4 regions of the Pseudoalteromonas sp. MIP2626 genome follow, and region 1 is predicted to be linked to each of the others. Evidence: predicted binding sites of a transcription regulator. Region 1 holds the regulator's gene; each other region holds the start of a gene.
The links. The regulator sigma-54, encoded in region 1, starts transcription at its own class of promoters, with help from an activator protein. The targets are predictions, from matches to a motif close to GTTGGCACGNNNNTNGNNT.
Positions count from the first base shown of each region.

Region 2: the regulator sigma-54 is predicted to act here: its motif matches at 3,752-3,770, upstream of glnA (glutamate--ammonia ligase).
Region 3: the regulator sigma-54 is predicted to act here: its motif matches at 5,471-5,489, upstream of HC000_RS16935 (BON domain-containing protein).
Region 4: the regulator sigma-54 is predicted to act here: its motif matches at 4,380-4,398, upstream of flgJ (flagellar assembly peptidoglycan hydrolase FlgJ).

Region 1 is NZ_JAATTW010000003.1:136,612-144,073, reverse strand. It holds gene HC000_RS03470 (calcium/sodium antiporter) at 1-420, shown strand, start outside; gene HC000_RS03465 (KpsF/GutQ family sugar-phosphate isomerase) at 430-1,401, shown strand; gene kdsC (3-deoxy-manno-octulosonate-8-phosphatase KdsC) at 1,402-1,953, shown strand; gene lptC (LPS export ABC transporter periplasmic protein LptC) at 1,950-2,507, shown strand; gene lptA (lipopolysaccharide transport periplasmic protein LptA) at 2,497-3,042, shown strand; gene lptB (LPS export ABC transporter ATP-binding protein) at 3,039-3,764, shown strand; gene HC000_RS03440 (RNA polymerase factor sigma-54) at 3,834-5,327, shown strand; gene hpf (ribosome hibernation promoting factor) at 5,354-5,641, shown strand; gene ptsN (PTS IIA-like nitrogen regulatory protein PtsN) at 5,646-6,098, shown strand; gene rapZ (RNase adapter RapZ) at 6,120-6,965, shown strand; gene HC000_RS03420 (HPr family phosphocarrier protein) at 7,009-7,281, shown strand; gene mgtE (magnesium transporter) at 7,429-7,462, shown strand, end outside.
Region 2 is NZ_JAATTW010000013.1:34,489-41,950, reverse strand. It holds gene HC000_RS08025 (MBL fold metallo-hydrolase) at 79-1,158, shown strand; gene typA (translational GTPase TypA) at 1,492-3,315, opposite strand; gene glnA (glutamate--ammonia ligase) at 3,825-5,231, shown strand; gene HC000_RS08010 (DUF4124 domain-containing protein) at 5,347-5,868, shown strand; gene glnL (nitrogen regulation protein NR(II)) at 5,961-7,031, shown strand; gene ntrC (nitrogen regulation protein NR(I)) at 7,047-7,462, shown strand, end outside.
Region 3 is NZ_JAATTW010000068.1:5,981-13,442, forward strand. It holds gene secD (protein translocase subunit SecD) at 1-1,367, shown strand, start outside; gene secF (protein translocase subunit SecF) at 1,377-2,324, shown strand; gene HC000_RS16925 (GGDEF domain-containing protein) at 2,445-4,226, shown strand; gene suhB (inositol-1-monophosphatase) at 4,299-5,102, opposite strand; gene HC000_RS16935 (BON domain-containing protein) at 5,525-6,088, shown strand; gene HC000_RS16940 (YqaE/Pmp3 family membrane protein) at 6,163-6,321, shown strand; tRNA gene HC000_RS16945 (tRNA-Ile) at 6,628-6,704, shown strand; gene HC000_RS16950 (5-carboxymethyl-2-hydroxymuconate Delta-isomerase) at 7,055-7,384, opposite strand.
Region 4 is NZ_JAATTW010000005.1:58,343-65,804, reverse strand. It holds gene flgL (flagellar hook-associated protein FlgL) at 74-1,330, opposite strand; gene HC000_RS04955 (flagellar basal body rod C-terminal domain-containing protein) at 1,333-3,345, opposite strand; gene flgJ (flagellar assembly peptidoglycan hydrolase FlgJ) at 3,347-4,342, opposite strand; gene HC000_RS04945 (flagellar basal body P-ring protein FlgI) at 4,470-5,564, opposite strand; gene flgH (flagellar basal body L-ring protein FlgH) at 5,577-6,260, opposite strand; gene flgG (flagellar basal-body rod protein FlgG) at 6,277-7,065, opposite strand; gene HC000_RS04930 (flagellar basal body rod protein FlgF) at 7,087-7,462, opposite strand, start outside.

The DNA.
Region 1 (7,462 bases):
TTACTTCCTGTTAGTTCTCACTTTTTAGTTGGCTCAGCTGTCGATATTGCAAAATTCTTTGGCTTAAGTGACTTGGTAATTGGCTTAACTATTATTGCTATTGGCACCAGTTTACCAGAACTGGCAGCGTCTGTTGCAGGTGTGCTTAAAAATGAAGATGACCTAGCACTGGGTAATATTGTGGGCTCAAATATTTTTAATATTTTAGCCGTGTTACCACTTGCCGGTATTATCAATCCATCGATAATCGACCCTTCTATTGCTAATCGTGATGTACTGATTATGATTGCAGCAACCTTGGCACTTATTGTTATGTCATTGAACTTTAGAGGCGCTCAGCGTATCAATAGAGTAGAAGGTGGTTTACTGCTAAGCGCATTTTTGATTTACCAAGGTTACATCTTTAGTCAAATAGGGTAAGAGTTGTCTATGACCAAGCTAAGTTTTATCGAGCAAGGGCTACGTGTTCTTGATATCGAGCGCCAAGCACTTTTTGATATAAAACAATATGTAGATGATAATTTTCATCAGGCATGTCAGCTTATGTATGACTGCAGCGGCCGTATTATAATTATTGGTATGGGTAAGTCTGGGCATATTGGCCATAAAATTGCGGCAACTTTAGCAAGCACTGGTAGCCCTGCTTTTTTTGTGCACCCAGGCGAAGCCAGCCACGGCGATTTGGGCATGATCACTAAAAACGATGTCGTTATGCTTATTTCTAACTCAGGCGAAACCAGTGAAGTACTTAATATTATTCCAGTGTTAAAACGCCTTGGTGCAAAAATTATTTCCATGACAGGAAATACACAATCAACCATGGCCACACTTGCTAACGTGCATGTATGCATTAAAGTAGAAAAAGAAGCCTGCTCATTAGGCTTAGCACCAACAGCCAGTACCACGGCAACACTCGCTATGGGCGATGCAATGGCGGTAGCACTGTTAGAAGCACGCGGATTTACTGCCGATGACTTTGCACTATCGCATCCCGGTGGCAGTTTAGGGAAGCGATTACTGCTCACCTTAAAAGATGTTATGCACAGCGGTGTAAATACGCCTATTATAACTACTTCGCAAACTATTAAAGATGCACTGATTGAGATGACAGCTAAAGGCTTAGGTATGACCGCCATAGTTGACGATAACCAGCAACTCGCCGGGTTATTTACCGATGGTGATTTACGCCGTATTTTAGAGCAACGCGTTGATATTCATACCACGTCAATAGATGCAGTAATGACTAAATCGTGTACCACGGCAACCCAAGATATGCTTGCTGCGCAAGCGCTTAATATTATGGAACATAAACGCATTAATGGCTTAATTATTATTAATGAGCATAATCAGCCTATTGGGGCACTCAATATGCAAGACCTACTTAAAGCAGGAGTATTATAAATGCAATTTGAAGAACTCTATCAAGCGCTAAGTGATGACGCTAAAGCGCGCGCAAAAAAAGTAAAACTACTTATATGCGACATTGATGGCGTATTTTCTGATGGCCGAATTTATCTTGGCAACCAAGGTGAAGAGCTAAAAGCATTTAATACAAAAGATGGCTTTGGTATTAAAGCACTTATTAACAGCGGCTTTGAAGTAGCGGTTATTACCGGCAGGCACTCGCAAATAGTACAACAACGTATGACCAGCTTAACCGTGCAGCATATTTATCAAGGTCAAGAAAACAAGCTTATTGCCTACCAAGAACTTAAAAACAAGCTTAATTTGAGCGATGAGCAAATTGCTTATATTGGTGATGATGGCCCAGATATGCCTGTTATGGAGTTAGTTGGCTTTGCAGTAGCAGTAAACGACGCGCACCCACTAATTAAACGCTTAGCACATTACACTACGCAAATGCCGGGTGGTTTTGGTGCAGTAAGAGAGCTAACCGACTTACTTATGCTTGAAAACAATAAACCATTAACTAGCCAAGGCACCAGTTCATGAATATAGCGCGCATAGTCTTAAGCGTTTTATTCATCACCTGTATGGTTTGGCTTTGGTACCCTTATTTTACTCAGGTAAATACGGTTGCTAAAGCCGACTCAGAAGTAATAGCTAAACCCGATTACACCGCCATTGAGCTAAAACAAACAGCTTTTGACGAAAACGGTGAAATTAGCCATAAAGTAACTGCGGTTAAAACGGAGCTTTACGAGCAGCTAGGATTTACCTTATTCGAAAAACCTACTTTCATATTGTACGACGACAGACAAAAAACGTGGCGTATCAATGCTGATGAAGCAACACTTTACGATGAAAGACAATTAATTTTAGAGGGTAATGTAACTGCCCAAAACTTAATTGATGGCGCAATGATAGACAAAATTACCGCCGACAATATTCAAGTAGATATAATGCTACTCACTATGCGCAGCGAACAGCCCGTTATTATAACTGGACCGAATTTAAAGATCACCGGTAAAGGCCTTGAAGCCAATTTAACAACCGAGGTGATAAAACTAATTAACCATACGCGAACACTATATTATGACCAATAACCTTGCAAAAATACTTATTATTCCATCGCTTATACTTGTATTTAATAGTAATGCGGCAGAGCAAAGTACTTCCCCATTAGCTAATCAAATTTCTATTAGTGCTGACCGCCAAGAAGGCCAACTAAAAGAAAACGTTGGTATTTTTGAGAAAAACGTCGAGATAATTCACGGTAATCGTCGTATCACCGCCGATCGTTTAGAAGTACATAAGCGCGACGAACTTGGCGATAATAAACAACTATTAATTGCCACGGGCAGTCCTGCATATTTTGAAGAAAAGCAAGCAGATGGTACTGTCATGAGCGCCAGCGCTAACGAAGTACGTTACGATGTAGCGAAACGTTTTTTAACCCTAGTAGGAGATGCAAACATTTCTCAAGCTGGGCAAAAAATTACGGCTAAAAGCATCACCTACGATATAGAGCAACAGCTTATAAGTGCTGAAAAAGATGAAAACTCAACTGATCGGGTACACACTATTTTAGTGCCTGTAGACGTAAAAAAAGAACAAAAACTCAATAAAGGTCAGCCATGAGTACATTAAAAGCAGAGCTATTAGCAAAAAGCTATAAAGGCCGTGAAGTTGTTAAAAATGTAGGACTTGAAGTAAAAGCTGGTAGCATTGTTGGTTTACTTGGCCCAAATGGCGCAGGTAAAACCACTACCTTTTACATGATTGTAGGCTTAGTACCTAGCGACAAAGGTAAAATATTAATTGATGATAACGATATTACCTTACTTCCTATGCACAGCCGTGCTCGTTTAGGTATTGGTTATTTACCACAAGAATCTTCTATTTTTAGAAAGCTCACTGTGTATCAAAATTTAATGGCTATTTTAGAAACGCGTAAGCAACTAAATAAACAAGCCAGGGAAGAAACCCTAAATAGTTTATTGGACGAATTTAGCCTGCAACATATTCGCGACAGCTTAGGTATGGCGCTATCTGGTGGTGAACGTCGCCGCGTAGAAATAGCACGTGCTTTAGCTGCAGATCCTAAATTTATATTGCTTGATGAGCCCTTTGCTGGCGTGGATCCTATTTCAGTACTCGATATTAAAAAAATTATAGAACACCTTAAAAATCGTGGTATTGGCGTACTAATTACCGACCACAATGTAAGGGAAACCCTTGATGTTTGTGAAAAAGCCTACATTGTTTCTCATGGGGAGCTAATTGCATCTGGTACTCCTGAATTTGTATTAAACGATAAAACAGTACGTGATGTTTATTTAGGCGAGCAGTTCAAACTGTAATATTTATGTTATTACTATAAGCATCTGCTAAGATTAATCATATCAATTTATAAGGATTGTTAGAGATAAATGAGGCAATCATTACAGCTGCGCATGGGCCAGCAACTTACAATGACTCCGCAACTGCAACAGGCTATTCGCTTATTGCAGCTTAGTACCTTGGATCTCCAGCAAGAAATACAAGAAGCACTTGATAGCAACCCATTACTTGAAGTTGATGAACAAGATTACACGGAAGAATCAGCAGGTAAAAACGAGCAAAAAGCAGATGACATTACTGTTAGCGCCTCTGCTGACGACACCCCAAGCGAGTATGAGCAAGATAGCGGTGAAGCACTAAATAAAGACACCATAAGCGACGACATGGCCATGGATGTATCATGGGATGAATATATGAGCGCAGCGCCTGCCTCTTCATCAGGGCCAATGCCTGAAGATGAATCTATTTATCAAGGTGCATCAACCGAAACCCTGCATGAATACTTAATGTGGCAATTACAGCTCACCCCTTTTAGCCCTACCGACGAAGCTATTGCCATAGCTATCGTTGAAGCCGTAGATGACTCTGGTATTTTAACCCTCAGTTGCGAAGACCTTTTAGCAAGCTTTAACCAAGAAACTGACGACGAACACGAAGTAGAACTAGATGAAATAGAAGCAGTGCTAAAGCGCATTCAATTATTTGATCCTGTTGGTATTGCAGCTCGCAGCTTGCAAGAATGCTTATGCATTCAATTAAATCAATTTGATAAAGACACCCCTTATATTAACGAAACAAAAATGGTGTTAACTGATCATATCGATTTACTCGCTGCTCGCGACTATCGTACGTTAATGAAAAAAACTAAGCTCAAAGAAGAAGAGCTTAAAGAAATAATGACACTTATTCATACGCTTAATCCTAAGCCTGCGGATACTATTGTCAGAGAAGAGTCTGAATACGTTATACCTGACGTGTCTGTTAAAAAAATAAAAGGCCGCTGGGTGGTAGAGCTAAACCCAGATAGCATGCCAAAAATACGTGTTAACAGCCAATATGCGGCTATGTCTCGTACAGTAAAATCCAGCGGTGACAGCCAATTTATTCGCTCGCACTTACAAGAAGCTAAATGGTTTATTAAAAGCCTAGAAAGTAGAAACGAAACACTCCTGAAAGTAACTAATTGTATTGTTAAGCAGCAACAAGCGTTTTTTGAACATGGCCCAGAAGCCATGAAACCTATGGTATTAAACGATGTTGCCGAAATAGTTGAAATGCACGAGTCGACTATTTCACGGGTCACTACGCAAAAATATATGCACACTCCACGTGGCATTTTTGAGCTTAAGTACTTTTTTTCAAGCCATGTAAGCACCGAAAATGGTGGCGAATGTTCATCAACTGCCATACGTGCCCTGATTAAAAAGTTGATAGCTGCAGAAAACTTAGCCAAACCATTGAGTGATAGCAAGATTGCAGATATATTGGCTGAGCAAGGAATTAAAGTAGCTAGACGGACAATTGCAAAATATCGCGAATCTCTGGCTATTCCCCCGTCGAATCAACGTAAAAGCTTGATTTAAGACGTACAACAAAGAGGAAAATGCTGATGCAACTAAACTTAACTGGTCGTCATGTAGACATTACAGACTCATTAAGAGACTATGTAAATAATAAATTTGCAAAGCTGCAAAGACACTCAGATCACATAACTAATGTGCATGTTATTCTCGATGTAGAAAAATTAAGTCAAAAAGCTGAAGCAACAATTTTTGTAAGTGGCGCTGAGCTATTTGCATCGACCGAACACCAAGATATGTACGCTGCCATTGACTCGTTGATTGACAAACTCGATCGTCAAGTAATTAAACACAAAGAGAAGTTTGCTCGACACTAACACTATGAAATTAAGCTCACTTATATGCCAGGACTGCAGCAAAGCTGTGGTCCTTTTTAATAGTAAAAAAAGAATTTTAGAATTCATCAGTGAACTCGCGCATAAAAAAATGCCGTATTTACCTCAGCAAGATATTCTCACTGCTTTATTGGCAAGAGAAAAGCTAGGTAGTACCGGTATTGGCCGAGGAATAGCAATTCCACATGGCCGTATGAGCGGGGCACAAGAGCCTCTTGCCTTAATTTTAATAAGCGAAACCGCTATTAATTTTGATGCAATTGATAATCGTCCAGTTGATATTTTTGTTGCGCTTATAGTGCCCGATGGCGATAACCAGCAGCACTTGAAAACACTAGCCACAATAGCTGATAAACTAAACGATAAAGAGTTTTGTAAGCAATTGCGTGCGGCAAAGTCTGATGAAGCGTTATACCAAGTTATTTTGGATCAATCCTAGTTACTAATAAAGGGGTGGTAAATGGAATTAATTATTATAAGTGGCCGATCAGGTTCTGGTAAGTCAGTTGCTTTACGTGTTGTAGAAGATTTAGGTTACTATTGTGTAGATAATATTCCGGTAAATTTGCTGCCTTCATTAGTGCGCAGTGTCTCTGATAACTACGATAAAATAGCCGTTAGTATAGACGTGCGTAACCTGCCTAAAGATCAGCAGCAGTTTAACGATATTCTTGAGTACTTGCCCGACTTTGCTAAACCAACGTTATTTTATTTAGATAGCGACGATCAAACGTTAATCCGCCGTTATTCAGAAACGCGTCGTTTGCACCCGCTTTCGATTGATTCGCTACCGCTAGATTTAGCAATAAAAAAGGAAAAAGAATTACTCGATGTACTCGTAACGCGGGCTGATCATGTCATTGATACAACCGATTTAAGTGTGCATCAACTTGCTGAATCTATGCGTGAAACCATACTCGGTAAAAAAGACAAACAGCTTATCATTACCTTTGAGTCGTTTGGCTTTAAGCATGGTATTCCCAAAGGTGCTGATTATGTTTTTGATGCGCGTTTTTTACCAAACCCACACTGGGAACCGGAGCTCAAGCCTTTAACTGGATTAGATCAACCAGTAAAAGATTATTTAGCTAGTCATAGTATTGTGCAAAAATTCACTTGGCAAATTCAAACCTTTGTACAAACGTGGTTACCACACCTAGAGCGTAATAATCGCAGTTATTTAACCATTGCTATTGGTTGTACTGGTGGTCAGCACCGCTCAGTTTATTTAGCGCAAACAATTGGTGAAAGCTTTGCTATGTCTCACCCTAATGTAAAAATTCGCCATCGCGAGCAAGAAAAATAATTCAATTTAAATAATCATCTGTTCAGCTTAAGTAGAGTATCTTATGCGCTTAGAAAATACATTTTTAATAAAAAACAAGCTAGGCCTGCATGCTAGAGCTGCTACCGTATTAGCACAATTAGCGGTACAATTTGACGCATCTATTACCTTATTTCAAGATGAAAAAGAAGCCGCTGGCGATAGCGTACTGGCTTTAATGTTACTAGAAAGTAGCCAAGGTAAAGAAGTAAAAGTAGTGTGCGAAGGACCCGATGCAGAGCATGCTTTACATGCCGTTGGCCAATTAATAGCGCAGCGCTTTAACGAACAAGAATAGTAGGCACTTTATTTAAACCAAGTAAACGAGCTAAAATATAGGGTTAGTGAAACCTTAAGCTAGTTTGGCTAAAAAAAGTAAGATAAACTGAACGAAGTTAATGACTAACTTCTTCCCTAACGTTATAAAAATAAATTAAGGACGCCAATGCCCGAAACTTTCGAACAAGACTACCCACTAC
Region 2 (7,462 bases), on a different contig from region 1:
ATTTAAATTTGCCTGCATTATTGCAGGCTTTTTTATGGCTGCATGGCTGCTTTAGCACTATTTAAAACGGATTTAATTATGAAACACATTACCCTTATAATCTTTATAAGCTGTTTTTTATCAGCGTGTAGTACACCTAACCAGGTGCAAAAAATAGCTGATAAAAACTCAGTTATTGCTGTTAACAACCAAACAGGTCGTTACCATAATTTATATCAAGGCAAAAAGGTTTACCCAACCACCTGCGAGCAAAACTGCTACCCGCCACATCCGAACTTGATTTGCGAAACACCCAGCAGCAACTGCCAGTATCAAGGTAAGCAAATTAAGCCGCCGCTCAATACCGGTTATACGGTTCGTTGGTTAGGGCATGCCAGCTTTGTGGTCAGCACACGTAATGGGCAAAATGTATTATTTGATCCGGTTAGTGAGCAGTTTGATTCACCGGTTGATTTAGGCTTTAAGCTTGCAGGTGGGTTTTATCGCAAACCCGGAGCATGGCCAAATAAGCAAACACTTGAAAACATTAACGCCGTTATGTATTCGCATATTCATTATGATCACTTTAATAAAGCAGATATTAAAAAACTGGGTAATCAACCACGTTATTTAGCCCCGCTAGGCATGGCAGATAACTTCCCAACGGGTGGCTTTAATATTACTGAAATGGCGTGGTATGCAAAAACCAGCATTGAGGACTTAACCATACACGCAGTGCCTGCACATCACTTTAGTAATCGGGTGCTTATTCCCTATATTTACGAAGATGATAATAAAGATTCTTGGAATGGCTGGCTGCTTGAACAAAATGGCAGCACCTTATTTTTTGCCGGCGATACTGGCTATTCAAAACACTTTAAAGACATACAACAAAAATACGGTGATATAGACCTATGCCTAATGCCAATTGCCTCTTATTACCATAAAACCAACGCTAAAGGGTATCGATACGTTCATACTACGCCAGAGGATGCCCTCAATGCGGCCACAGAGCTTAATTGCAAAGTAATGATACCATGGGGATATGGCAACTCAAGTTGGCAAATGGGCGATCACAGCAGCCACTCAGCGCTATCGCGCTTACTGCATATGTATAAACAAATGAATGCACCAGTACCGCTGTATATTTTAAATGAAGGCGAAACAATTAAACTTTAACTAATGCACGTAGGTTGGGTTGAGCGCAGCGAAACCCAACGAAAAATACCCTACCAACAAACACTAGTACTTAGCCTTATCGGCTGTTTTAAGCTCACTCTGCGTACAAAAGATCTTTAAGTGAATTATTCACAAAGAGGTTAAGAGGCGCTGCGCTTTTAGAGGAAAAAACTCAATGCAGTGCACAAGTGCACAGCGCACCAATTATCGCGGTGGTTGTAATTTCTTTAATCTACCCTCTTTAACCTTTTATTTAGCTAACCCACAAACACAAAAAAGCCGCTGTATTTTGCAATACAGCGGCTTTTAAAATCATTATTCTAAATTAATAGATTATGACTTAGGCGCACGACCCGCACGTTTACGTTCGTTTTCTGTAAGATGACGCTTACGAATACGAATGTTTAGTGGCGTTACTTCAACTAACTCATCTTCATCAATAAACTCAAGCGCTTGCTCAAGTGAATAGTTTAAAGGTGGAGAAAGCGTTTGTGCTTCATCTGTACCAGATGCACGTACGTTAGTTAACTGCTTACCTTTAAGGGCGTTAACTGTAAGGTCGTTATCACGGTTATGAATACCGATAACCATACCTTCGTAAACTTCAACACCGTGACCGATGAATAAACGGCCGCGCTCTTGTAAGTTAAACAATGCGTTAGTCAGTGCTTTACCTGTAGCATTTGCAATGATTACGCCGTTTTTACGAACACCGATTGAACCGCCTTTATGAGGACCGTAATGATCGAACGTATGGTACATAAGACCAGAACCCGAAGTAATTGTCATGAAATCAGTTTGGAAACCAATTAAGCCACGGCTTGGGATAATAAAGTCTAAACGCATACGGCCTTTGCCATCTGGAGACATGTTAGTAAGCTCACCTTTACGTAGGCCAACTTGCTCCATTACAGAACCCTGATGCTCTTCTTGACAGTCAATTGTTACTGTTTCAAACGGTTCTTCTAATACACCGTCAACAGTACGCAAAATTACCTCTGGACGAGATACAGCAAGCTCGTAACCTTCACGACGCATATTTTCGATTAAGATACCTAGGTGTAATTCACCACGGCCAGAAACACGGAAGCTATCTGGGCTAGCAGTATCTTCAACGCGAAGTGCTACGTTGTGTACTAGCTCTTTGTCTAAACGCTCACGAATATTACGTGACGTTACAAACTTACCTTCTTTACCACAAAACGGTGAGTTATTTACAGAGAATGTCATTGTTACTGTTGGCTCATCAACACTTAGTGGTGGTAATGCTTCAACGTTAGTAGGACAACAAACAGTATCTGAAATCTTAAGCTCGCCAATACCGGTTACAGTAACAATGTTACCTGCATAACCACGGTCTGTTTCAATACGCTCAAGGCCTAAGTAGCTTTGTACTGTACCAATTTTACCGTTACGTTTAGTACCATCAGCACTAATAATAGTTACTTGTTGGTTTGGAGCAACAGAACCACGCTTGATACGACCAACACCAATTACACCCACGTATGAGTTGTAATCAAGTTGAGAAATCTGCATTTGGAAGTCACCTTCAGGATCTGCATCTGGTGGTGATACTTCGTCAACGATCATTTGGAACATGGCATCCATGTTATCAGATGGCTCGTCTAAATCTAATGTTGCCCAGCCGTTGATTGCTGATGCATAGATTACTTTAAAATCTAACTGCTCGTCAGTGGCGCCTAAGTTATCGAATAAATCAAAGATTTGATCCATAACCCAATCAGGACGTGCACTTGGCTTGTCGATTTTGTTAATTACTACGATTGGCTTTAAACCTTGCGCAAATGCCTTTTGCGTAACAAAACGCGTTTGTGGCATTGGGCCTTCTTGAGCGTCAACAATTAGTAATACTGAGTCAGCCATTGAAAGTACGCGTTCCACTTCACCACCGAAATCGGCGTGTCCTGGAGTATCTACGATATTAATGTGGTAGCCGTTCCATGAAATAGCGGTGTTTTTCGCTAAAATGGTAATACCACGTTCTCTTTCTATATCGTTTGAATCCATCACGCGCTCTTCATTACCGCCGCGTGTTTCTAATGTGCCTGAAAACTCAAGCAGTTTGTCAACCAGTGTAGTTTTACCGTGGTCAACGTGGGCGATAATTGCTATATTTCTTATCTTTTCGATACTCATTAATATTCACTCAGAGAAATTGAATCTCATTGATCCTGCAGGGGCTTACGCACTCACCTGCGTTTTCACGAGATGTCCCAGCATAGGATTTAAAAGGGCGCATATTATCCCTTATAAATGGAATGGATGAAAGTTTATCCAAAATAAATTTGCAAACTTTCTGGTTTTTTTATTTAACCTACTGTTTTAAATTAACTAATTATAAAAATAAAATTTTTAATATTTTTATAAAAACCTCCACTTTAATGACTTTATTGCTATTTTGGTCAGTCTTTTGTATTTACTTTATGTTAGTCTATCACGATTAAATAGCGAGCAACTTTTTACTCTGTAACTGTTGCACTATATTGAAGCATTTACGCACCATAATGGTGCGCATTAGAAACAGCCGTTATTACTTTTGTATTTTTTATGTTTATAAACATTAAGTTACAATAGTGGCACAAAATCAGCTTATAAAACACAAAGCATTTAAGCAGCAATAACAAAACCTTATAGTTGGAGGACACATGTCGCAATCGGTTTTAGATTTTATTAAAGAAAATGACGTTAAGTTCATTGATTTACGCTTTACTGATACCAAAGGTAAAGAGCAGCATATTTCAATTCCTCATCACCAAATTGATGAAGACTTTTTTGAAGATGGTAAAATGTTCGATGGTTCTTCAATTGCTGGCTGGAAAGGCATAAACGAATCAGACATGGTGCTAATGCCTGTTGCTGAATCAGCTAAGCTTGACCCATTCACTGAAGAAGCCACATTAATTATACGTTGTGACGTAGTAGAGCCTTCTACATTACAAGGTTACGAGCGCGATCCTCGCTCTGTAGCAAAGCGTGCTGAAGAATATATGCGCTCTACGGGTATTGCTGATACGGTTTTATTTGGCCCAGAGCCAGAGTTCTTCGTATTTGATGACGTAAAATATAAAACAGACATGTCTGGCTCTATGTACAAAATCGATTCTAAGCAAGCTGCTTGGAACTCAGATAAAGAATACGCAGACGGCAATACAGGTCATCGCCCTGGCGTTAAAGGCGGTTACTTCCCAGTTGCTCCTGTTGATGACTTTCAAGATTGGCGCTCTGCTACTTGTCTAGTATTAGAAGAAATGGGACAAGTTGTTGAAGCACATCATCACGAAGTAGCAACTGCAGGACAAAACGAAATTGCTACGCGCTTTAATACTATGGTGATTAAAGCCGATGAAATTCAAGAAATGAAATATGTTATTCATAACATGGCTCATTTATACGGCAAAACAGCCACTTTTATGCCTAAACCTATTGTTGGCGATAACGGTTCTGGTATGCATTGTCATCAGTCGTTAGCTAAAGACGGTGTTAACTTATTTGCAGGTGATAAGTACGGCGGTCTTTCTGAAGATGCGCTTTATTACATTGGCGGTATTATTAAACATGCTAAAGCAATTAATGCGTTTGCTAATGCCTCTACTAACTCGTACAAACGTTTAGTACCAGGTTACGAAGCACCAGTAATGCTTGCATACTCTGCACGTAACCGTTCTGCATCGATTCGTATTCCGGTAGTACCATCAGCTAAAGGTCGTCGTATTGAAGTACGCTTCCCTGATGCAACGGCTAACCCGTATCTTGCTTTTGCTGCCATGCTTATGGCTGGCCTTGATGGAATTAAAAATAAAATCCATCCTGGTGATGCAATGGATAAAGATTTATACGACCTACCTGCAGAAGAAGCAGCAGAAATTCCAACCGTTGCCTCTTCATTAGAAGAAGCACTGGCATCTCTTGATGCTGACCGTGAGTTTTTAAATCAAGGTGACGTGTTCTCTAATGATTTAATTGATGCTTACATTAAACTTAAGAGTCAAGAAGTTGAAAAACTTAACATGACAACGCACCCAATTGAGTTTGAAATGTATTACAGCTGTTAATTTTAGTTAACAGTTATAAAATATACCTTTAAGCCCGCTTTGCGGGCTTTTTTAATGGTAAATTAGTACTTTCTCCACTAAAGTAAAGTTAATGTTAAAAATGCAGGGTTGCAGAGTGAGTAGCAAGATTTTATTACTACTAATTACTTCATTATTAAGTGTTTGTAGTTACGCTGGTGAAAAAAAAATTTACGCATGGAAAGATAAAAATGGCGTACTGGTGTTTTCAGATACCCCCCATATTGGCGCCAAAGAGATAAAACTCACCAGCCAAGATTTAACCATGCCTGCAACAAATACAGATATATTAAATAATCAAACTAAAGCGCAGCCGGTTGCATTTAGTATTGGTATTGCATCGCCTGAGCATCAGCAAACTATTCGTGAAAACACCGGCTCTGTGTATGTATCTACTCGCATTACCCCCCGCTTTGAAAACGACTTTACAATACAGCTATTTCTTGATGGTAAAGCCTATGGCGCAGCAAGTGATACCTCAACCTTTGCTTTAAGAGATGTAGAGCGTGGTGAGCACACTCTGCAAGTTAAGCTGTACAACAAACAAAACCAAGTCATTGCGACAAGCCCATTGAGTGTATTTTTTATGCATAGAAAAGGCTTAAGCTTAGGTAATTAACTCCCACCTAATTCACATTAAAAATAGCAATTGCAGTGCAATTTCATTAAATTACTTGCCTGAAAACACAGGCGCACTAAAATGGTGCAACAATGCTTAATAACACACACTTTAGCCCTGAGCTACTCAATGCCATATGGCAAAATCAAACCACCGCCGTGATGCTTTTAAACGAAAGCTTTACGCTTATTTATGCCAATACCAGTACCAGTGAACTACTTGGTTTAGGCACTAAGCGTTTATTAGGGCAGTCTTTTGATGATTTATTTAACTACCATTCAATCGATTTAAAACGCATAGCGCAATACTCTTTAATTGATGGCGTAGATTGCCACCAGCATAGGGCTGACGTGGTATTTGTTGATTCTCGCCATGCTAAATTAGCAGTCAGTTCAAAACAGATAAAATACCAAGGTGCACTTTATATTTTATTAGAATGTCGGCAAACCGATGATGAAATTAAATTCGATCAAGCATCAAATCAAATGCACCAATACCAAGCCGCACGTAATTTAATTCGAGGTTTAGCGCACGAAATTAAAAACCCTTTAGGGGGAATTCGCGGAGCGGCGCAGTTATTGCAATACGAGGTAGACCAGCAAGAAAGAAATGAATGTGCCGAGCTTATTATTGAGCAAGCCGACCGATTGCGTGAATTAGTAGATAGACTGCTTGGGCCTAACCAATTACCGCAAAAGTCTTATGGCAATATACATCAAACCTTAGAGTCGGTGATCAAATTAAGTACCCTAGATAATAGTGACAATATTCGCTTGGTAAAAGATTACGATCCGAGTATTCCCGATGTTTATATTGACCAAAGTAAAGTGCAGCAAGTGGTGCTTAATATTGTGCGTAATGCCCAGCAGGCATTAGTTAATGGTGGGGAAATAAAAATTAAAACCCGAATTAACTATCAGCACCGCCGGCCCGGTAAGGCACCCAAAAAAGCCTTGTTAATTCAAGTGCTCGATAATGGCCCAGGGATTGATATTAGTGTACGCGATACTTTGTTTTATCCTATGATCACTAATAAAGATGGCGGCTCTGGATTGGGGCTTTCTATAGCGCAAACATTAATTGATCAACACAATGGTTATATTGAGTGCGATAGCTGGCCTGGTCACACCGAATTTAATATTTATCTGCCTTTTGCAGATTAACGCCTTGGAGTATGCATGAAAACAGTTTGGCTTGTAGATGACGATGCCTCAATTCGTTTTGTATTAGAAAAAGCGCTTACTCGCGCAGGTTTTACAGTACAAAGCTTTGCTGAAGCACAAAGTGTGCTTAATGCATTAAAATTTAGCCAACCTAGTGTGCTGATCTCCGATGTAAGAATGCCCGGTATGGACGGCATGGCACTGCTAGAGCTAATAGCAGAGCAAGTGCCCGGCTTACCGGTTATTATTATTACCGCGCATTCAGATCTCGATTCCGCCGTAAATGCCTTTCAAAAAGGGGCTTTTGAATATTTAGCCAAACCTTTTGATTTAAACGAGGCGATTGCCCTAGTTGAAAGCGCCTATAGAGCTAATTCTACAAAAAAAGTTAAACGTAAACTCACGCCCCCTAAAAGCGCACATATAATTGG
Region 3 (7,462 bases), on a different contig from region 1:
ATCGCAGTGTTCGCCGTGTAGCGGGCTCTGATCGTATGCGTGTAGAAATGCGCAGCGAAGAAGATAAAGACGCTGCAGAGCGCTTCTTAAAAACGCAGTATCCATTAAATGTATACATAGATGATAGCAGTAACGATAACGCATTTTATGCGACTATGAGTGAGCAAAAACTCAAAGAAATTCGTGATTACGCTATCAAGCAAAACGAAACGATTATTCGTAACCGTATTAACCAAATTGGTGTTGCTGAGCCAAACGTACAGCGCCAAGGTGCTGAGCGAATTATTGTGCAACTACCCGGCATTCAAGATACTGCTCGTGCTAAAGAAATTTTAGGCGCAACGGCCACACTTGAGTTTCGCGAAGTAGAAGAAAACGCCGATATTAGCGCTGCTGCTCAAGGTCGTATCCCACCGGGTACTGAAATGATCATGAGCCGTGACGGTTACCCTGTGGTACTTAAAAAACGTATTATTCTTGAAGGTAGCCATATTACTGGCGCGCAATCAGGTAGCGATGAATACCAACGCCCGCAAGTAAGTATTACGCTAGATAGCAAAGGTGGGGCAAAAATGAATGCCTTTACCAAGCGAGCTATTGGTAAGCGCATGGCCACGGTATTTATTGAATACAAACCATCAGGTAAAAAAGATGCCGACGGTAAAGCGCTTCCGCCTATTAAGGTTGAAGAAGTTATTAACGTAGCAACTATTCAAGCACGCCTTGATCGCTCGTTCCGTATTACCGGTATTGATAACCCAGCAGAAGCACATAACTTAAGCTTATTACTACGTGCTGGCGCACTTGTAGCGCCAATTCAAATAGTTGAAGAGCGCACAGTAGGGCCAAGCTTGGGCCAAGAAAACATTGAAGCAGGTATGACCGCGGTAGCACTTGGTTTTGCATTCGTACTTGCATTTATGCTTATTTACTACAAAGGCTTTGGCATGGTTGCTAACCTTGCGCTTGCTGCTAACTTAGTGCTTATTATTGGTGTTATGTCGTTAATTCCAGGCGCAACGCTTACTCTGCCAGGTATTGCCGGTATTGTACTAACCGTAGGTATGGCGGTTGATGCCAACGTACTTATTTTTGAACGTATTCGTGAAGAGCTGGCCGATGGCCGTAGCCCTCAACAAGCCGTTCATTTTGGTTATGACAGTGCATTTAGCACTATTTTTGATGCTAATATCACCACCTTAATTGCTGCCGTTATTTTGTTTGCTGTTGGCACTGGCCCAATTGCAGGCTTTGCGGTTACGTTAGCAATTGGTATTTTAACGTCAATGTTTACAGCTATTGTTGGTACGCGCGCGATTATCAACTTATTTATCGGCGGTAAACGTGTTGATAAACTTTCAATTTAAGGAGTAGCCATGCAAATTTTAAAATTGGGTAGCAAAACCCTACGTTTCATGTCTCTTCGTAAAGTGGCAATGGGTTTTTCAACGTTATTAATTTTAGCGTCATTTATAGCGATTTTTACTAAAGGCTTAAACTTTGGTTTAGACTTTACCGGTGGTACTGCCGTTGAAGTTGGCTTTTCGCAACCTGCAGATCTTAAAAAGGTGCGTGATGTACTTGCCGAAAATGGTTTTGCAGATGCATCGGTACAATTGTTTGGTTCAAGCCAAGAAATTTTAGTTCGTTTAGCGCCGCGCGGCGATGACGTAAAAGCTGAAGTTATTGGTAACCAAGTTATTGCTGCACTAAAGCTAGCAGACGAAAGCGTAGTAATGCGCCGTATTGAGTTTGTTGGCCCAAGCGTAGGTGAAGATTTAAAAGAGCAGGGTGGCCTGGCCATGTTAACTGCACTTATTTGTATCTTGATTTATGTAGCGTTTCGCTTTGAATGGCGTTTTGCAGTAGGCGCTGTAAGTGGCTTAATTCACGATGTTATTATTACCGTAGGCTTATTTTCGGTATTAGGTTTAGAGTTCGATTTAACCATATTAGCGGCTATATTAGCGGTAATAGGTTACTCACTAAACGATACCATTGTAGTATCTGACCGTATTCGTGAAAACTTTCGCAAAGTGCGTATTGATGACACGATAGAAATTATCGATATGTCTTTAACACAAACGCTTAATCGTACCTTAGTAACGTCAATTACCACTATTTTAGTATTAATTGCCTTGTTTATTTGGGGCGGTCAAACCATTCATGGCTTTGCTACAGCATTGTTATTTGGTGTGTTTATTGGTACTTATTCATCTATTTACGTTGCCAGCTCAGTTGCTATTGCACTTGGCGTCAGTAAAGAAGATTTAATACCAGAAGTGATTGAAAAAGAAGGTGCTGATCTAGACGCTATGCCGTAATAGATTTGTAAGCCGATATTAACCGCCCATCTGGGCGGTTTTTTATTGCCTGCAGATTACCATAAAAATGTCATATTCGCTTGCTACTTTACCTTGAGTAAATCGTAATAGAGCTTAGCAATAATGAAGCAGCGTAAATTATTAAATGAAATTTTAGAAAATGGCACAATTACCACCTTGTTTCAGCCGCTTTTTGATATTAGCAGGCAGACCATTCTCGGTTATGAAGCACTCAGCAGAGGGCCTAAAAATAGCTGTTTAGAAATGCCTAATACACTGTTTCAGGTGGCTCATCAATATGGTCTTATTTCAGAGCTTGAGCTACTGTGCCGCTCTAAAGCTATTGAGAACTTTGTGCATTTGAAGCTGCAGGGCAAACTATTTTTAAATGTTAGTCCTAAAACGTTACTCGACCCAAGTCATCCTAAAGGCGAAACACTGCATCTCATTAAGCAGTTTGGTTTAGCAGCTCATCGGGTGGTGATAGAGGTAACAGAGCAAGAAAGAGTCGAGGATGAGTTTTTACTACAAAAAACCATGGCACATTACCGCTCTTTAGGCTTCACTATTGCAATTGATGACTTAGGTACGGGGTATTCTGGGTTAAAGCAATGGTCGGAGTTATGCCCAGACTTTGTCAAAATCGATCGTTATTTTATCGATCATTGCGATAAAAGTGTGGTTAAAAAAGAGTTTTTAAAGTTAATAACAGCTCTGGCAAAAGTAACCAATACGACAGTGATTGCAGAGGGAATTGAGCGAGCAGAAGAGCTAACTGTGTTAGAAGGAATGGGTATCAACTATGTGCAAGGGTTTTTACTTGAACGACCAAGTAATAAACCAAGTTATGTGCTTTCAGCAAGGCAAATTCAAGCACTGAGCTTTGCCGCAAATACAAACCAGTTAAATAACTCTATGGCTATTGGTTGGCTTGCAGTAGCGCAGCAAACTATTGATAGCGAAACCAGTTGTAAAGACGCCCATGCGCTATTTGAACGAGATAAATCAATTGCCAGCCTAGTGGTAATTAATTCGCAGTGTCAGCCAATTGGCTTGCTCCACAAAGAGCAACTTAGTGAAGTGTTTGCAGCGGCCTATGGCCATGCTTTGTATGACAAGCGTGCGGCCACTGTAGTAATGGACAGGCAACCGCTAGTGGTAGATGAAAACCAGCTGCTAGATAACGTTAGTCAGCAAATTACCGAATGCGACTTTGATATTCGCCGCCATATAGTGATCACCCGAGGGCAGCAGTATTTAGGCATTGTGCCAGTACGCGACATATTAAAACATATAACAGATGAAAAAATTCGTCATGCGCAGCACGCTAACCCATTAACTATGTTACCCGGTAATCTAGCTCTTAACGATGCCATAGAGCGGCGTTTAGCTACACAAAAGGCGTTTTCATTGGCGTATTTAGATTTGAACCATTTTAAACAGTTTAATGATTTGTTTGGTTATGCTAGCGGCGATAGTGTAATTAAACTATTAGCAAATATTACGATGCAGGCGTGTAGTAATACAAACAGTTTTGTTGGCCATATTGGCGGCGATGACTTTATGGTGCTATTTGATGATAATAATGCTGCCGCAGTGTGCGAGCATATTATTCGCCAATTTGAAATAGAATCACAGGTGTTTTTTAGTTCCGAACATATTAAAAATAAGGGATATTGGAGTGCAAATAGAGAAGGGAAGCCACAATTTGTGCCATTAGTAACACTGGCAATAGGCTTAGTTACTCCCGATTTACACCATTATAAGAATAGCCATCAGGTTGCAGCATTGGCAAGTAATGCTAAAAAATCAGCAAAGCGCTTTGCTCATAGCCATTTGTTTTTATGTCGGCGTAGTAAGCCAAGTAGTGTGGTTGCTAGGTTAGAAAAACAAGCAGTTTAATCGTCATAAATAATTTTTTGCAGACAACAAAAAAAGGAGCCTAAGCTCCTTTTTTAAACCATGCAGTTTTTATTAACGAAGTAATGACTCAGTTAATACAGGGCGAATTTCGCGAATTATTGCTTGAGTTAGCTTAGGTGCGCCACAGATAATGTTACCACTATTGTTATAGTTTACGCCGCCAGCAAAATCTACAACCATGCCACCTGCTTCTTTTACTAATAGCTCGCCTGCAGCAGTATCCCAAGGTTTTAAACCAATTTCGAAAAAGCCATCAACGCGTCCAGCAGCAACATAAGCCATGTCTAGCGCAGCAGAGCCCGCACGACGGATATCAGCTGTATGTATGAATAAAGCTTTAAACGCTTCTGTGTATGCATCTAGGTGTTGTTTTTGCTTGAAAGGGAAGCCAGTAGCTAAGATTGAACCACCTAAATCAACTGTTTTAGAAACGCGTAAACGTTTGCTATTAAGTTGTGCGCCTTGACCACGAGAGGCAGTGAAAAGCTCACCACGAATTGGATCATAAATAACGGCTTGGTCTAAACGACCTTTTACTTTAAGTGCGATAGAAACCGCAAAATGAGGAATACCCTTGATGAAGTTAGTTGTGCCATCAAGCGGGTCAACAATCCATTGGTAATCTGCATCTTTACCTTTATGCTCGCCTAATTCTTCACCAACAATGCAGTGATCAGGGTAAGAGCGTAAAATGGTGTCGCGAATTATAGCTTCAGCTTCTTTATCAATGTTAGTCACTAAATCGTTAGTGCCTTTTTGTTGAACTTCAACTTTTGATAAATCTTCACTTGCACGAAGTATAATTTTGCCTGCGTTACGCGCAGCGCGAACCGCAATGTTTAACATTGGATGCATGGTATTACCTTTGGGTTGTAAAAGAACGTTTATATATTTTAGCTGGCGTATTTTAGCGACTTTTGCCATAAAGTAAACAACAAAGCCTAAATACTTTTGTTTGTTTTTTATACTTGCTTGATGTGCAGAGCATTTTATAGAAATTCAGCATTGATGAATCTGCAAAGCACTTTTTAAATGTGTTCTAGTGCTTTAAAAATTTAGCATGTTTTTTACTCTTTAACCTGGGCCCAAGTTAAAAGCTATGAACATGCTTTTATTTTCACTACTGAGAACTTTTTACCGATAAGTCGGTAAAAAAGTGATGTATACAAAGTGAAGTTATTTTACACATCGCCTTAAGTTAATGATTTTACTTGTTTATTAAAGTTGGCTTAAAGCTGGCATTAGTTAAAGTGTCTTTAATCAAAAGGAGAAAGATTATGAAAACATTTAACAAATCTATCATTGCGGCGTTAGTTTTAGGTACTACGGCTATGGGTGCTCAAGCGAGCAGCTGGGAAAATGAAAGTAAAGATGCTTGGATTGATGGTAAGGCTGAAACAGTGCTTCTTATGAACACTAACCTCAATAACTTTGACATCAACACTGATGTAAAAAATGGCAAAGTTATACTAACAGGTAAAGTTAATAGCGAACTCGACAAAGAGTTAGCAGAAGAACTTGTACTGAGTTTAGATGGTGTAACCGATGTTGATAACCAGCTTACTGTTGTGAAAAACATGAACAGTAAAAGCCATGACAACATGAAAGATGATGATGGTAGCGGCTTAACCGACGCTAAAATTACCACAGTCATCACAACGCGTTATTTATTTAACTCAGAAGTTGGTGGTACAAACATTGATGTAGATACTGACAACGGTGTAGTTACTCTTACCGGTACAGTGAACTCAGATGCTGAAAAACAGCTTGCAGTAAAAATTGCTAAAAATGCAGAAGATGTTCGCGATGTAGTAGATAAACTAACGATAGTTGCAAAGTAGTATAGTATTTATAAAACCCAGCTCTGCTGGGTTTTTGCTTATAAATTTTTTATTTATAAATAAGGAGAATATTTATGGATATTATACGTATTATTTTTTCAATCTTACTGCCACCACTGGGAGTATTTTTACAGGTGGGTTTAGGCTTACATTTTTGGATAAATATTTTACTTACGTTGTTTGGTTACTTCCCTGGAGTAATACATGCAATATACATTATCGCAAAAAAATAATTCATTTCTGTTTGTCGCGTAATATAAGCTGTAAGTTGCTTATTTAAAGCCCAATTTTTAAATTACGCGATATACAGCCTTCCATTTCACTTTTACTTAGCTGCCAGTATTAACCCTAAATTCTGCAAATTTTAATATTATACCCATAAAAAGATTACTATTTAAGCAGTTAGACCATTGATTGTTAAAATAAAGACTTTTGCTAGTGACAAGCCTCTAAAAACTTTTTATACTGCACCCCGCTTTAGTCGCTATGTGACTAAACGCTTCTTAAAAAATTAACTGTTTACAGTTATACAAAAAGTTGGCCCCTTAGCTCAGTTGGTTAGAGCACACGACTCATAATCGTTAGGTCCCCAGTTCGAGTCTGGGAGGGGCCACCATTTTAAATATACCTACTAAAAATCATTCCAATCATTAACTAATGAATAGCTCTATGTTGTGTTAATTACACTTTAAGTATATTTTTGCCTGTTTCATTATAAAATAATAAATAGAATTGTTTTACGGCAATAAAAAATCCCTAGTTAGGGATTTTTTACAGAGTACTTATTAACGCTTTTAAGTTAATACCTATATTATTAATAACATGATCATTCTGACTTATTAAGTAGCTAATTAACCGCGTTAGAAATAGCCTATAGGTCACTATACATTATGACTTTGATTAGTGATTAAGCTGTTTTTTTGGTACTAGAATTGTTCACTAATTTAATGTGACGGGTAAAATAAATTAATTTTTACGGTAGATCTCATGTTCAATATCGTAAATATTAACGCTTAAACTGTCTGATGCTCTGCAATAGGTTTTTAAACACTCAAGTAGTTGCTCACTTAACATTTGTTTTTGCTCAATAGAACGTCCCGCCAAAATGTGTACCGCAATATGTATAAACCCCGACCCGCCTGCGCCAAGTAGATATTGCTGATAGGAAATAGCGCGTGTTTTTATGGTTTCTAAATCAAATAAATTACTTTGGAAAGCGGCGTTGTGAATTTTTTCTACAAGTACTTGTGGTAATACAGGGAGGTCTTCTGAGTGTTCAATAATAATGTGCGGCATTTAGGCGTTCCTATTATGAGTTACTACATGTGTGAACCTTATTATACCAAATACCAGGTTACCCGCTAACCCCTACAA
Region 4 (7,462 bases), on a different contig from region 1:
TTGCCTAAAACCTGACACCTGACACCTAAAACCTGATACCTGATACCTGACACCTAAAACCTGCTCTTAACCTTTAAATATAATCAAATAACGAAAGTTTGGCTAAGCGGCCAAAGGTGGCTTGCGATGCTTGTAGTGCGGTTTCTTGCTGAGTGAGTTCGCTAATTGCAGCAGCCATATCTACTTCAAGCAGGCTTGAACGATTACTTTGGTTTTGAATGTCTAGCGCAGAGTTAGAGTCGGTTACTCTTTCTAGCACATTCATCCGCCCACCTAAACTCGCTTGGGTAAACACAACTTGTTCGCTGGCATTTTGTAACTGCGTTACACCATCGTTAAGTACTTGCTGAAAATCATCCCCCGCAAGCGTGCCATTATTTAAACCTGTAATTAAACCCTGCAGTGTATTAAGTACGTTTTCTTTATGAGGCGGCTCGAGACTAAAGTCGAGCTGCCCAGGTGCAGCGCCGCTTAGCTGAATTTTCATTCCGGCAAACTCTATTGGCTCGTCGGTTACATTTCCGCTAACTGGTGGTACTTGCGCTACTCCATCACGTAAAATTTCATACTGCTGTGGATCGCCTGGGTTAGCACCAGCAGTAACCACTACATTAAAAGTATTTGCTGTGGCTGACACTAAAGGGTCTGGATCAGGGTTATATTGCTCTTTATGAAACTGATCGAAAACACCTTGTTTATCTACATAAACAGAACCCGTAAGCGTACTTGATGCATCGCCTGTGTTAGATGCTACATCGAGGCGTGCATTGGTTTTTTCAAAGGTGTCGTAGCCGTTGTCGCTAGATTTAATCGACACACCTTCGGCAATAGTAATTTTATGCTGGCCTTGATCGCCTTGGTAATTGTACTTGCCGCTAGCGGCATCAAACTGATACGGTTGCGTGCTGTCTTGGTAGCCTGAAAATATATATTTACCGTCTTCTGAACGGGTGTTCATTAAATTAGCTAACGTTTTTTGTATTTCGGTTAGCTCCGACGCTAACGACTTTAAATCGTCTTTACTGTACGCGCCATTACCTGCTTTTAAGGCAATATCTTTAGCTGCTTGAATACTTTCGTTAATACCTTGCAGTACGCTTTCTTCGGTTTTGAGTCGGCCATTGAGTTGGTTAATATTTTTTGTATATTGCTCATTACTTTGTATTTTATTGGTATACAGCATAGCTTGCGATATGTCGGCAGGCGCTTCTGAGGTAGATAAATACTTTTGCCTAGTATTTACTCGCTCTTGTGCGTTTGCTACGCCATTTTGATTTTGTAGTATTTTATTAATGCTGTTTTGATACATTAAGTTATTTGATAAACGCATAATTACCTCGTGGCACTAAGTAAAGTGTCAAAAATAGAACGTGCAGCAGAAAGCACCTGAGCTGAAGCCGCATAAGATTGTTGAAAGCGCAGTAAATTGGCCGCTTCTTCGTCAAGGTTTACCCCAGATAACGACTCGTACCAAGCCTCTGACTGCTGTGCGAGTGCGTCGAATGCTGCGCCGTTTGTTTTAGCTTGGCCTGTTACCACGCCAATGTCGGTTACTAATCCGGCATACGCTTGGTTAAACGTTTTATGGTTATCGGCATCTGAGCTTGAAACAACATTTTGACGCACCAAATCACCATTTTGTAAATCGGCTAATTTTAAGCCATTGCGGTTATCGTCAAAGCCGCCTTTGTTAAACTCTAACGTAAAGCTATCGCCTGTGGCTGGCGAGCCTTCAATATCAAAGTCAAAACCATAACCGTCATAAGGAGCACCAAGGCCAGCTAAAACATTTTTGCCTGGTGGTGCAATAGTAATTGGCACATTAGCGCCGTTTCCATCGCTAATTAAGTAATCATTTGTACCCGCTGCTTTAACAATGGTTATATCTCCATTAGCGAGTGCAGGAGGAGTGGTAGTTGTAAAGCCACCAGCGGTAACACTACTCACACTGCCAGCAGAAATAGCGCCGCTACCGGTGTTATTTATGTCATCGGCGGTGCGTATTGGCGATGCTAACGCTAGGTCTTCACCGCGCCCAGTGGCGAGGGTAATATTTGCTGCGGCTTCTGAATTGAGCTTAATTTGAAATTTATCGCCTTCATTACCTGCACCAGCCATAGTTAACTGCAAACCAAATAAATCAACACCTGGGTTATTTGCCGAGTTAATTTCACCGCCAACAAATGTTGCTGTTGTAGCGGCGCCTAATGGCTCGCCTTTATTATCTACTGGCTGAATACTCACTTCGTTTGGGTTTGCGGTATAAGTCACAATAAAATCACTGGCAGGTAAATTACTGCCTTTGCCGGGCTCTACTGTTGCACTAACCCCAGCATCACCGGTATTAGCTTGATAGGCAAAGCCTTTTGCCGTAGGAATAGTGAATATATCGCCACCCAATTTACCGTTAGCATCCATTCCCAAGTGATTTTGCTGATTAAATGCATCAGCTAACGCTAAACCCATTTGGCCTATTTGATTTTGCGCAGGTACTAAAATATCGTCTCTGAAGGCAAGTAAACCACCTATTTTGCCTTTTAATTTACTGGCATCAACTTCAAGCGGCACAGCTTTGCCGCCATTTACATCTAAGCGCAGTTCTTTAAAATTTGGATCGGGGTCGCCGCGCATCGAAAATAAGTTAAACGAGCCATTTTGCATTACAACCGCTTCACCGCTGCCCATAAAAACAAGTTTTTCACCATTGGGGCCGTCAAGCGTTTCAATGTCGATTAACTCTGATAAATCGCGAATCGCTTTATCGCGCTCGTTATATGTGCCGCTTGCAGCAGATGCGTTGTTAGTACCATTAACACCTGCTATTTGTTGGTTTAACGATCCTATTTTTTGAATTAAGGTGTTGGCTTCATCGGAGAATATTTCGAGCTGCTCATTTACAACATTTTTTTGATCCAGCACTATTCCCGACAATCTATCCATTTGGCTTATTAAGCTGTCGGCGTTAGTCATTACTAACGAACGTGCAACCGTTGACGATGGCTGATTAAGCGCTTCTTGCACGTTATTAAATAGCGAATTAATACCGGTCGATAAGCTATTCGCTTCTTGCGAAAATAACGTATCGACCCGGTTTGCTTCACTTACAAACTGATCAAAAAACGTTTTATTTGAGGTGTCTCGGTTTAATTGTTTTTGTGCAAATTCATTAAGTAACCTGTAGGTATTACCTTTGCCAACTTGATTGCCGATCATGGTGCCATGCTCTGTACGCTCGCGCACATAGCCGTCGGTATTTACATTGTTAATATTTTTACTGGTTGTTTGCAACAGATCAGTGTTTGCTCTTATTCCTGAATTAGCAATGTTTAATAAATTAAACGACATGTTACTTTACTCCTTGGCGGATCACGTTTGTTGCAATATTTTTTAGCTCGCTACTGTTAAGTACGCGCTTTATTTTATCCGCATAATTTGGGTCTGTTGCATAACCGGCTTGTTGTAATGAGTCTAAAAACGCTGCCGGTTTGCCGGTATTTTGTAATGCTTGTTGATAGCGTGGGTTTTGAGTTAAAAAATCAACAAAGTCGTTTACGCTGTCTTTTATTGAGTCGTAAGCTCTAAAACTGGCTTGTTTTTTAACTGCAGCGCCTTGTTCAAACTCTAAGGTTACTTTGTTGGCTTTTTCGCCCTGCCAGCTTTTATCTGACTTAATATTAAATAAGTTATTTGAGCTGTTACCGTCGCTTTTATTAATAATATGCTTACCCCAACCGGTTTCAAGTGCTGCTTGAGCCACCATAACGGCTGGGTTTAAACCAATTTTTTTAGCCGCTGTTTTAGCATGCTCCCATACCGAACTTACAAACTCTTCGGCCGTTTCAAAGTTTGGCTTAGCTACTTCTGGCTTTTCGGTGTTCATAGCGCTTTTATCTACAGGCTCGGTTACGGCTTTTTTACGCTGTTGCTGCGGCAACTCTATGCCAGCACGCTGATCGCTTAAAAGATCGTTACTGGTTCTGAGTACTGAAGCTGGGGTGTAATTTTTTGCCGTAGGAGAAAGTTGCTGCACTATTAAGTCGGCAAGCCCTAATGAGCCATTAGACGAGAGCTCTGATGAAAGTTGCTGATCGTGCATTTCTTCAAAAAACTTTACGCTACTTGAATTTAATGGGCTTTCTTTGTCTTCGAAGGCTTCGCTGGCTTTGCGCATGCTTTTAAGCAGCATTTGTGTAAATATGGCTTCAAATTGTGCCGCTGCTTTTTTGAGAGCCGCTTTTGAGGCATCACTAGACGCGTCGCCACTGTTTAGGGCGTCTTTACGCAAAGCGTTTAAGTTACCTAAATCAAAAAAGTTTTGCTTATCGAGATGATTTGTTTCCATCAGCTTTTTGACACAATAATGAATAATATATAAAACAATGCAAAAATTGAGCCAGAGGGGAAGGTATTAAGCAAAATGCCATCGGTTACCAGCTTTTAAAACTGACCACCGATAGCATTACGTTGTTTTAAATTACAACTAGCTGGCCGTTTATTGCGCCAGCTTCTTTTAGGGCTTCTAGTATTGCCATTAAATCGCCAGGCGCGGCGCCTACTTCGTTTATAGCGCGTACTAGGTCATCTAGGCTCACTCCGGGGTTAAATACAAATGCCCGTGAGTCGTCTTGTTTTATATCTATAATACTTTGCTGGGTAACAACGGTATCGCCATCGCTAAAAGCATTAGGCTGCGATACGTTTAGCTGCTCTGCAATAGTTACTGTTAAGCCACCGTGAGTAATAGCAGCTGGTTGCAACTTTACATTTTTACCAATAACAATAGTACCGGTACGCGAGTTAACAATAATTTTTGCCGCTGTATCTGCTGGGGTAAACTCTAGGTTTTCGAGCGTTGATAAATAAGACACGCGCTGCGAGGCGTCTCTTGGGGCAATAACTCTAATAGACGCTGCATCGAGTGCTTGGGCGCTATTTGGGCCTACTAAATCGTTTATGGTTTTTTCTAATCGCTTAGCGGTAGTAAAGTCTGGGCGATTTAAGTTAAAAGTAATATAGTCGTTTTGCATAAATGGGCTTTTAACTGCGCGCTCAACGGTTGCGCCATTTGGAATGCGCCCCACTGTTGGCGTGTTTATAACAACTTTACTGCCATCAAGCCCTTCTGCGCCTAAACCACCTACAATTAAACTACCTTGGCCAATAGCGTATACGTTGCCGTCGACCCCCTTTAAAAAGGTTTGCAATAAAGTACCACCACGTAAACTACCTGCACTACCAATAGACGATACGGTAATATCTATAGTTTGCCCGGGCTTTCTAAAAGGCGGTAGCTCTGCATGCACTGCAACCGCAGCCACGTTTTTAATTTTTGGTTTTAAGCTTGCTGGTAGCGTAATGCCAAAGCTGTTTAACATGCCTTTAAAGCTTTGCTCGGTAAATCGGCTTTGCTCGCCCGTACCAGGTAAGCCAACAACTAGGCCATAGCCTACTAATTGGTTTGAGCGTACGCCCTCAACCATAGACACATCTTTAATGCGCTCGGCCATGGCAGGAAGTTGCCAGCCAAGTAACACCATTAAACAAAAAACTTTAAATACATTCATAATGAATGTCCTCTAAAAAGGAAAAAGTGAGCTACTAAAAAAGCGTGTTAGCCAACCGGCACTTTGTGCTTCTTGAGTTTGCCCTTTGCCCGAATATTGAATTCGTGCATTAGCAATTCTATTTGACTGTACGGTATTGTCTGCAGTTACATCTTCTGGCCTTACTAATCCCTCTAAACGAATAAATTCTTCGCCTGAGTTTAACGTTAGCCATTTTTCGCCGCGAATAACTAAGTTACCATTAGGTAAAACACGCATTACGTTTACCGATATATCACCGGCTAAACTATTTGACTGATTTGATTTTGAGTCGCCTTTAAATGACGCGTCGCTGCCAATACCAAATTGAATGCTGTCGCCGCCAATATTTACCGGTAATCCGCCTAAACCAATAACGGGGTCGAGTTTTGCGTCTGACTGTTTATCAGTTTCTGTTTTTGCCGCTTTAGAGGCTTGCGTAGATTCTTGCAATTTAACCGTAATTATATCGCCGGTACGCAGTGCTTTTTTATCAGCGTATAAGTCGTTCGATAAATACGTATTAAACAGTGAGCCATTAGCAACTGCCGGTTCAACATTGGGTTCTGGGTACATGGGTGCGTAGTAAGGGTCGTCTTGTACTACATCACTATTTTGTGTAGACACACAGCCACTTAACAATAAAGTACCCGCTGCAAATAATATAATATTGCGCATAATAACCTCTAAAATATTATAATTGCTGATTGATGTAGCTCATCATTTCATCAACTGCCGAAATTACTTTTGAGTTCATTTCGTAAACACGCTGGGTTTCTATTAGGTTTACCAACTCTTCGGTTACGTTTACGTTTGACGTTTCTAGTGAACCTTGAATAATAGTGCCTAGCCCATCAACCCCAGGGTTACCCTGCACCGGCGCGCCACTTACCGCAGTTTCGGTGTAAAGGTTTTGCCCTATAGGCTCAAGGCCCGACGGATTAATAAAGTCACTAATGGTAATTTGCCCAATAACCACGTTATCGGCCTGCCCTGCAACACGTACAGATACTTCACCGTCTTGCGATACGGTGATTGATTGCGCGTCATCGGGTACGTTCATTTCTGGCTGAACTACATAGCCCGCACCCGAGGTTACAACTCGTCCGTCACCATCGGTAGTAAATTGCCCGTTGCGCGAATAAGCAATATTGCCATCTGGCTGCAGTACTTCAAAAAAACCTGAACCAGAAATCATCCAATCTAGTGAATTTTCAGTGGTTAGCATATTACCTTGCGAAAAGTTTTTTTGGTTAGCTACCACTTTAGCACCAGCACCTAGCATTAAACCTGATGGCATTTCGGTATCTTGTGATGAGCGACCGCCTGGCTGATTAATGTTTTGGTATAGTAAATCTTCAAAAACGGCGCGGCTTTTTTTATAACCAACTGTACTGGCGTTGGCTAAGTTATTTGAAATAACCGAAATGTCGGTTTGTTGGGCGTCAAGCCCAGTTTTACTGATCCACAATGCTGGATTCATAATCGTGTCCTCATTTTAAAGTTAAACTATGCGCAACAGCTGATCTTGCGATTGATCTATTTCTTCTGCTGTTTTCATTAGCTTTACTTGTAATTCAAATTGGCGTTGATGGCTGATCATATCGACCATTTCGTGCACTGGATTAACATTCGACATTTCTAATGCGCCGCTTATCACTTGTACGTTAGCTGAGGTTTCAACCGTTTGATTTGGTTTTGGTCTAAATAAACCATCGTTACCTTTTTCAAGTGTTGAATTATTTGCCTCAACCACTTTTAAACGATCAACCTCTTCTAAAAAGTTAGCCGGCGCACCTTGTGGGCGTACTTGTATGGCACCGTCTTTACTAAATTCTATTTTTTCAATCGGGACTGGCAAAATAATAGGGCCGCCTTCG